Linked DNA regions of Sediminicoccus rosea. The protein of the gene in region 1 binds, or shares a complex with, the protein of each later gene. Links are inferred from orthologs where the notes say so. Each region holds a gene or a part of one and is shown on either strand. Other genes may lie near its edges.

What was found.
Region 2: the proteins of dnaG (region 1) and R9Z33_RS23155 are in contact, whole or in part, in a crystal structure (PDB 2R6A), measured with the Geobacillus stearothermophilus proteins. The link is inferred for Sediminicoccus rosea from one-to-one orthologs. Residues at the interface, in WP_049624496.1 of Geobacillus stearothermophilus: Lys456, Leu457, Leu458, Pro459, Ala460, Asn463, Ala464, Leu467, Leu535, Leu536, Ile537, Ala538, Gln544, Glu545, Asp548, Tyr549, His552; in WP_033016901.1 of Geobacillus stearothermophilus: Ser13, Glu15, Ala16, Gln18, Glu91, Leu92, Asp94, Ala95, Val96, Pro97, Thr98, Ala99, Ala100, Asn101, Tyr104, Tyr105, Ile108.

The regions. Positions count from the first base shown.
Region 1 is NZ_CP137852.1:1,510,793-1,513,972, reverse strand. Bases 1-2,871 are described here. They hold dnaG (DNA primase), read right to left. Parts: upstream 2,390-2,871; coding sequence 611-2,389; downstream 1-610. Other genes in these bases: rsfS (ribosome silencing factor), read right to left, coding at 2,871-2,871; R9Z33_RS07265 (23S rRNA (pseudouridine(1915)-N(3))-methyltransferase RlmH), read right to left, coding at 2,406-2,867; rpoD (RNA polymerase sigma factor RpoD), read right to left, coding at 1-567. Also shown: more of rsfS, read right to left, coding at 2,872-3,180. UniProt on the Escherichia coli protein: RNA polymerase that catalyzes the synthesis of short RNA molecules used as primers for DNA polymerase during DNA replication.
Region 2 is NZ_CP137852.1:4,807,764-4,811,005, forward strand. The notes cover bases 27-2,959. They hold R9Z33_RS23155 (replicative DNA helicase), read left to right. Parts: upstream 27-706; coding sequence 707-2,212; downstream 2,213-2,959. Other genes in these bases: R9Z33_RS23145 (serine hydrolase domain-containing protein), read left to right, coding at 27-307; R9Z33_RS23150 (DUF2171 domain-containing protein), read right to left, coding at 317-553; alr (alanine racemase), read left to right, coding at 2,213-2,959. Also shown: more of R9Z33_RS23145, read left to right, coding at 1-26; more of alr, read left to right, coding at 2,960-3,242. UniProt on the Escherichia coli protein: The main replicative DNA helicase, it participates in initiation and elongation during chromosome replication. Travels ahead of the DNA replisome, separating dsDNA into templates for DNA synthesis.

The DNA.
Region 1 (3,180 bases):
CTCGAGGTCGATCACGTCGCGCAGCAGCATGCGGGGCGGCTCGGCCTTCAGCGCCTCATACCAGGCGATGATGGCCTTGAAGGTCAGCGGGCTCTCGCAGAGGCCCGTGATCATCATGTCGCGCCCGGCTTCGATGCGCTTGGCGATGGCGATCTCGCCCTCGCGGCTCAGCAGCTCGACGCTGCCCATCTCGCGCAGATACATCCGGACGGGGTCATCGGTGCGGCCGAGGCTTTCCTCGTCCACATTGCCGCCGCCCTCCTCGTCCTCCTTCTCCTCGCCATCCTCGGACTTGGCGGCCTTGGTCTCGCCTTCCTCGGATTCCTCGGCCTCGACGACGTTGATGCCGGCTTCCGAAAGGGAGGAGAGGGTGTCCTCGATGAATTCGGAACTCACCTGCTCCTGCGGCATGGCGGCGTTCACCTCGTCATAGGTGACGTAACCCCGCTCCTTGCCGCGGACGATAAGCTTCTTGACGGCGGCGGAGGTGATGTCGAGCACCACCCCGTCAACGGCTTCCTCACGCGCCTCGGCCGTATCGCTGCCACTCGCCGTCTTGGTCGCCATGCGTCACTCCGTTTGCATCCGGGGAGAAAAATGTCCCCCTACCCTATGTCGCCTCGGCATCCTCCACCTCGCCGCGCCGGAGCGCGTCGAGCGCCTGGGTCAGGCGGATCAGGCGATTTTGCGCGGCCATGTCGTTGGTCGCGGCGAACGCCCTTTGGGCTGCCCGAGCGTCCTCAGCCAGCTCCGCCTCACCCCGGAGGAAACCATAGATCTGCCAGAAAGCGTCCAGCGCCTCTTTGGGTTGCGCGCCGGGGCGGGCCTCGGGAGGCAGACCGGCAGCGCGGAGCACCCATTGACTGGCTGTGGCCATTCCGCTCTGGGCGAGGTGGGCGATCAACTCCGCCGAGTCAAGGCGTTCAGCCCCTGCGATCCACGCCAAAAGCGCATCTCTCACCTGTCGGGCGGGCCCTTCGGGCAGTTCGAGCAGGGCGAGAGGCTCTTCCGCGTCGCGCAAGATCTCCGGCTGATGGACGCAGATGGCGAGCAGGATGCGCGCGCGCTCGGCCTGGATCGCCTCGGGGTCGGCCACCGGGCGGGGGTGGCGGGGGGCGGCCCGCTTGCCTGGCGCGCGGGACAAGGCAAAGAAACGATTGAGGAAATCGCTGCGGAACTCGCTGGCCAGCGCCTTGTCCGGGATGCTGCCGGCGATCCCGGTCAGCCGGTTGCGCAGGGCGGCCCGCGCCTCGGGCGCCTCGGGCAGCTTGTTCCCCACGATCAGGCCGAACACCGCCTCTGAAAGGGGCTGCGCCGCGTCCAGCAGGGACTGGAAGCCGCGCGCGCCCTTCTGGCGGATGAGCGTGTCCGGGTCTTCACCCGCCGGCAAGGTGACGAAGCGCAGCGTGTGGTCGGGCGCCAGCAGGGGCATGGCCACCTCGGCCGCGCGGGCGGCGGCGCGCTGGCCGGCCGCATCACCGTCCAGGCAGAGCACCGGCTCGGGGCTCACCTGCCAGAGCGCCTGGAACTGCTCCTCCGTCAGCGCGGTGCCGAGCGGCGCCACGGCGCCGGTGAAGCCCGCCTGGTGCAGCGCGATCACGTCCATGTAGCCCTCGGCCACGATCAGACGGGCGCCGCGGAACACGCCCTCCCGCGCCAGGTCCAGGCCATAGAGGTTGCGCCGCTTGGAGAAGAGCACCGTCTCCGGCCCGTTCACGTATTTGGGCTGGCCATCGCCCAGGATGCGGCCGCCGAAGCTGATGGTGCGGCCGCGCCGGTCGCGGATGGGGAACATCACGCGGTTGAAGAAGAGGTCCACAACCCTCCCCTCATCGCGCTCCTGCATGAGCCCGGCCTCGATGAGCTGGCGCTGGTCGATCCCCTCCTCGCGCAGTTCCGCCAGCAGGGCGCCCCGCCCCGCGCCGGACCAGCCGAGGCCGAAGCGGGCGATGGTCTCCTCCGTCAGGCCGCGGCGCTTGAGATAGGCGAGGCCCTCCGCCCCCTCTGGGCTGCGCAGGCGGCGGGCATAGGCGGCCTCGGCCGCCTGGAGCACACCGTGCAGATCCTTGGCGCGGCGCTCCCGCGCGGCGGCCTCGGGGCTGGGCTTGGGGACTTCGAGCCCGGCTTCGCCCGCCAGCCGCTCAACCGCTTCCATGAAGCCGCCGCCCTCGGCGCGCATGATGAAGGCGAAGGCATCGCCATGCGCGCCGCAGCCGAAGCAATGGAAGCTGTCGTCGTAGACGTAGAAGGAGGGGGATTTCTCGTTATGGAAGGGGCAGAGGCCCTTCCAATTCCGCCCGGATTTCGTGAGCCGCACGCGCCGTCCGACCAGGGACGGCATGGGCGTCCGGGCGCGAAGTTCATCGAGGAAGTTGGGCGGGAGGGCCATGCAACCCCGATCTATCTCACGGCCGCCAGGCGCGGTGATAGGGGTGATTGGCGCGGATGCATTGCGCGCGGAAGAGCTGTTCGGCCAGCAGGGCGCGCACCAGCAGATGCGGCCAGGTGAGCGGGCCGAGCGAGAGGCGGTGCTCGGCGCGCTGCGTCACCGCGGGGTCCAGCCCCTCCGCACCGCCGATGGCAAAGCAGAGCGGCCGCGCCGCCGCCTCCCAACGCTCCGTCAACTGCGCCAGCGCCTCGCTGCTCGGCGCCGTGGCGCCGAGGTCGAGCGCCACCAGAAGGGCGTTCGCCGGCAGGGCGGCCAGGATCGCCGCCCCCTCGCGGCGGCGTGCCTCGGCGGGGCTGCCGTTCGCTTCCGGGATTTCCGTCAGCTCCAGCGGCGGGCGCAGCCGGGCATTGTATTGCGCGAAAAGCGCGCCCTCGGCGCCGGACTTGAAGCGGCCGATGGTGACCAGCCGGGCCTTCACCCGTCAGATCGGCGATTGCTCGCCGGGCGCCGCCTCGCCCATCGGGCTGTCCGGGCCCCACATCTTCTCGAGGTCGAACTTGAGCCGCGCCTCAGGCGTGAAGAGATGGATGACGAGGTCGCCCGCGTCGATCAGCACCCATTCCTCGCTCTTGCTGAAGGCATTGCGGCGCAGCTTCATCCCCTCCTTGGCGAGCGCGTCATCCAGATGCGTCGCCATGGCCTCGATCTGGCGGCCGACCAGGCCGGTCGCGATGATCAGGCGGTCGGCGTAGCTGGCGCGGTTCGTGACATCGAGGATGACGATGTTCTCC
Region 2 (3,242 bases), 3.3 Mb from region 1 along the record:
GTTCGACGCCGGCCACCGCGCCCTCTTCCGCCGCGCCGCGCCCATGCCTCCGCCGGCGCTGGACGGCGTCTGGCATTGTGCGGAACTCGCCGCCGAATGGCATATCCGGGATGGCGTGATGCGGGCCCTGGGCCCGGTGCGGCGCGGCCCGCCTTCCGCCATCACGGCGCTCGGGCCGCGGCATCTGCGGATCGCCATGCCCTCCTCCCTCTTCGAGGGCTGGGCCGATGCGGTGCTGGCCGAGGATGGGCGCAGCCTGGTCGTGAATGCCAGCCGGGCGCGGGGTCTGGTCTTCACCCGCGCCTGACCGGCCAGCCTACATGGTGCGCGCCTTCAGCGCGTCCAGGTGGTTCATGCTGAGGACCACGCGGCCCCCTTCCACCGAGGCGACAGCGCTGACCGGCAGGTAGTGGTGGTGCCGGCCGCCATCGGGGTCATCGTTGCGGGTGAGCTTGATCCGCTCGCCCTCCAGATGGTCCACCGTGCCGACATGGTTGCCGCAGCTGCCGACGACCTCCATGTGTTCCGTGATCTGGTCCTGCATGCCGCTCATGGCCTTCACTCCGTCTTGTTGCAGCCGTTGGAACGTGGGGCCCGGGCCCCGGTTGCCGCCCGGCATGGAGGGGCGGGCCAGGGAGAGTTACGCCCGTTATCCACAGGCCCTGGCCATGGCGGCGGGCGGTGGGCGGGAGTATGGAGGGGGCACATGAACAACATTCCTCCGCCGCCGGACGACCGTGGGCTTTTCGGCCTCGGCTCGCGCCTGCCGCCCGCCAGCCTGGAGGCCGAGCAGGCGCTGCTCGGCGCGCTGCTCGCCAACAACAAGGCCTATGAGCGCGTCAGCGAGTTCCTGGAGGCCGAGCATTTCGCGGATGCCATCCATGGCCGCATCTACAGCGCCATCCGCCGCCGGGTGGAGAATGGCCAGCTGGCCGATGCCGTCACCCTGCGCCACGAATTCGAGCACACCGGCGAGCTGGCCGAGGTCGGCGGCCCCGCCTATCTGGCGCAGCTGCTGGGCGCCATGGTCGGCATCGTCAATGCCGGCGAATACGGCAAGCTGATCCATGACTGCTACATCCGCCGCCAGCTGATCGACCTGGGCGAGCAGGTGGTGAACCGCGCCTATGGCTCCGAGCCGGAGCTGGAGGGCAAGCACCAGATCGAGGCAGCCGAACAGCAGCTCTTCGACCTCGCGACCGAGAAGGCGAGCGAGGGCGGCGCCATCAGCTTCGAGCGCGCGCTGATCCGCGCCGTCGAGATCGCCGCCAAGGCGAAGGAGAGCGGCGGCGGCGTCTCAGGCCTCTCGACCGGGCTGCGCGACCTCGACGCCAAGATGGGCGGGCTGCACGACAGCGACCTGATGATCCTCGCCGGCCGCCCCGGCATGGGAAAGACCGCGCTCGCCACCAAGATCGCCTTCGGCGCGGCGCGCGCCCTGCTGCGCGAGGCGGAGGAGACCGGCGGCAAGCCCGGGCAGGTCGCGATCTTCTCGCTGGAAATGAGCGCCGACCAGCTGGCCAACCGCCTGCTCTCGGAAGCCAGCCGCATCCAGGGCGACCGCATCCGCCGCGGCGAGATCAGCCAGCGCGAATTCGACCATTTCGTCGGCGTCAGCCGCGAATTGTCGCAGCTGCCCATCCTGATCGACGACACGCCCGCCATCACGCTTTCGGCGCTGCGCACGCGCTGCCGGCGCATCCAGCGCACCAAGGGGCTGCGCTTCCTGGTGGTGGACTACCTCCAGCTCATGCGGCCCGCCGCCGGCACGCGGCCGGAATCGCGCGTGCTGGAAATCAGCATGATCACCCAGGGGCTGAAGGCCATCGCGAAGGAGCTGTCCATCCCGGTGATGGCGCTGTCCCAGCTCTCGCGCGCGGTCGAGCAGCGCGAGGACAAGCGGCCGCAGCTGAGCGACCTGCGTGAATCCGGCTCGATCGAGCAGGACGCGGACAGTGTTTCGTTCATCTACCGTGACGAATACTATTTGAAACAAAAAGAGCCCAAGATCACGAACTTCCCGGATGACGCGAAGTTCCAGGACGCCATGACCCGCTGGCAGCAGGACATGGAACGCGCCCACAGCAAGGCGGACCTCATCATCGCCAAGCAACGCCATGGCCCCACCGGGACCATCCCGCTCTTCTTCGAGGCCGAGTTCACCCGCTTCGGCGATCTCGACACCACGCATGAGCAAAGCTATGGCGATTGAATGCCCCATGGCCTTTTGACCATTGATTGCGGCGCGGTGGTGCGGAACTGGCGCCGGCTCTGCGAAACCCATGCGGGCGGCGCCGTCGCCGCCGTGCTGAAGGCCGATGCCTATGGGCTGGGCGCCGCCCCCATCGCGCGCGCGCTGCGCGATGCCGGCTGCCGGCATTTCTTCGTCGCCACGGTGGAGGAGGGCGAAGCCCTGCGCGCCACGCTGGGCGAGGGCCCCATGGTCGCGGTGCTGGGCGGCTTCCCGGCCGGCAAGCACGCGGGACTGACGCCCGTGCTCAACAGCCTCGATGACGTCGCGGCCCATTCGGGCCCGGCCATCCTGCATGTGGACAGCGGCATGTCCCGCCTCGGCCTCGCGCTGGATGAGCTGGAGAAGCTGGCGGATAACCCGGCGCTGCTGGACGGTCTCGAGATCCTCTATGTGATGACGCATCTCGCCGCGGCGGAGGATCCGCAGCATCCGTTGAACCTCGTGCAGCTCACGCGCTTCAACGAGGCCTGCCTGCGCCTGCCGCGGGCGCGGCGCAGCATCGCCAATTCCTCGGGCATCTTCCTCGGCCCCCGCTTCGGCAGCGAGCTGGCGCGGCCGGGTGCCGCGCTCTACGGCCTGAACCCGACGCCGGGGCGCCCCAACCCGATGGAGCCGGTCTTCACCCTGACGGGTCAGGTCCTGCAATTGCGGAACATCCCGCCCGGCCAGACGGTGGGCTACGGCGGCGCTTGGCTCGCGACCCGGCCGAGCCGCATCGCCACCATCGGCATCGGCTATGCCGACGGGCTGCCGCGCGCGCTGGAGGGCCGGCTCAAGGGCCGCTATCGCGGTCAGGAATTCCCGATGGTCGGCCGCGTCTCGATGGACCTGATGACCTTCGACGTGACCGGCATCCGCGCCATGAAGGCGGGCCGCTGGATCGAGATCATCGGCCCGCACCAGGATGCCGACATGGTGGCCGGCATGGCGGGCACCATCGGCTATGAACTGCTGACCTCGCTCGGCCGGCGCTTCCGGCGGGACTACC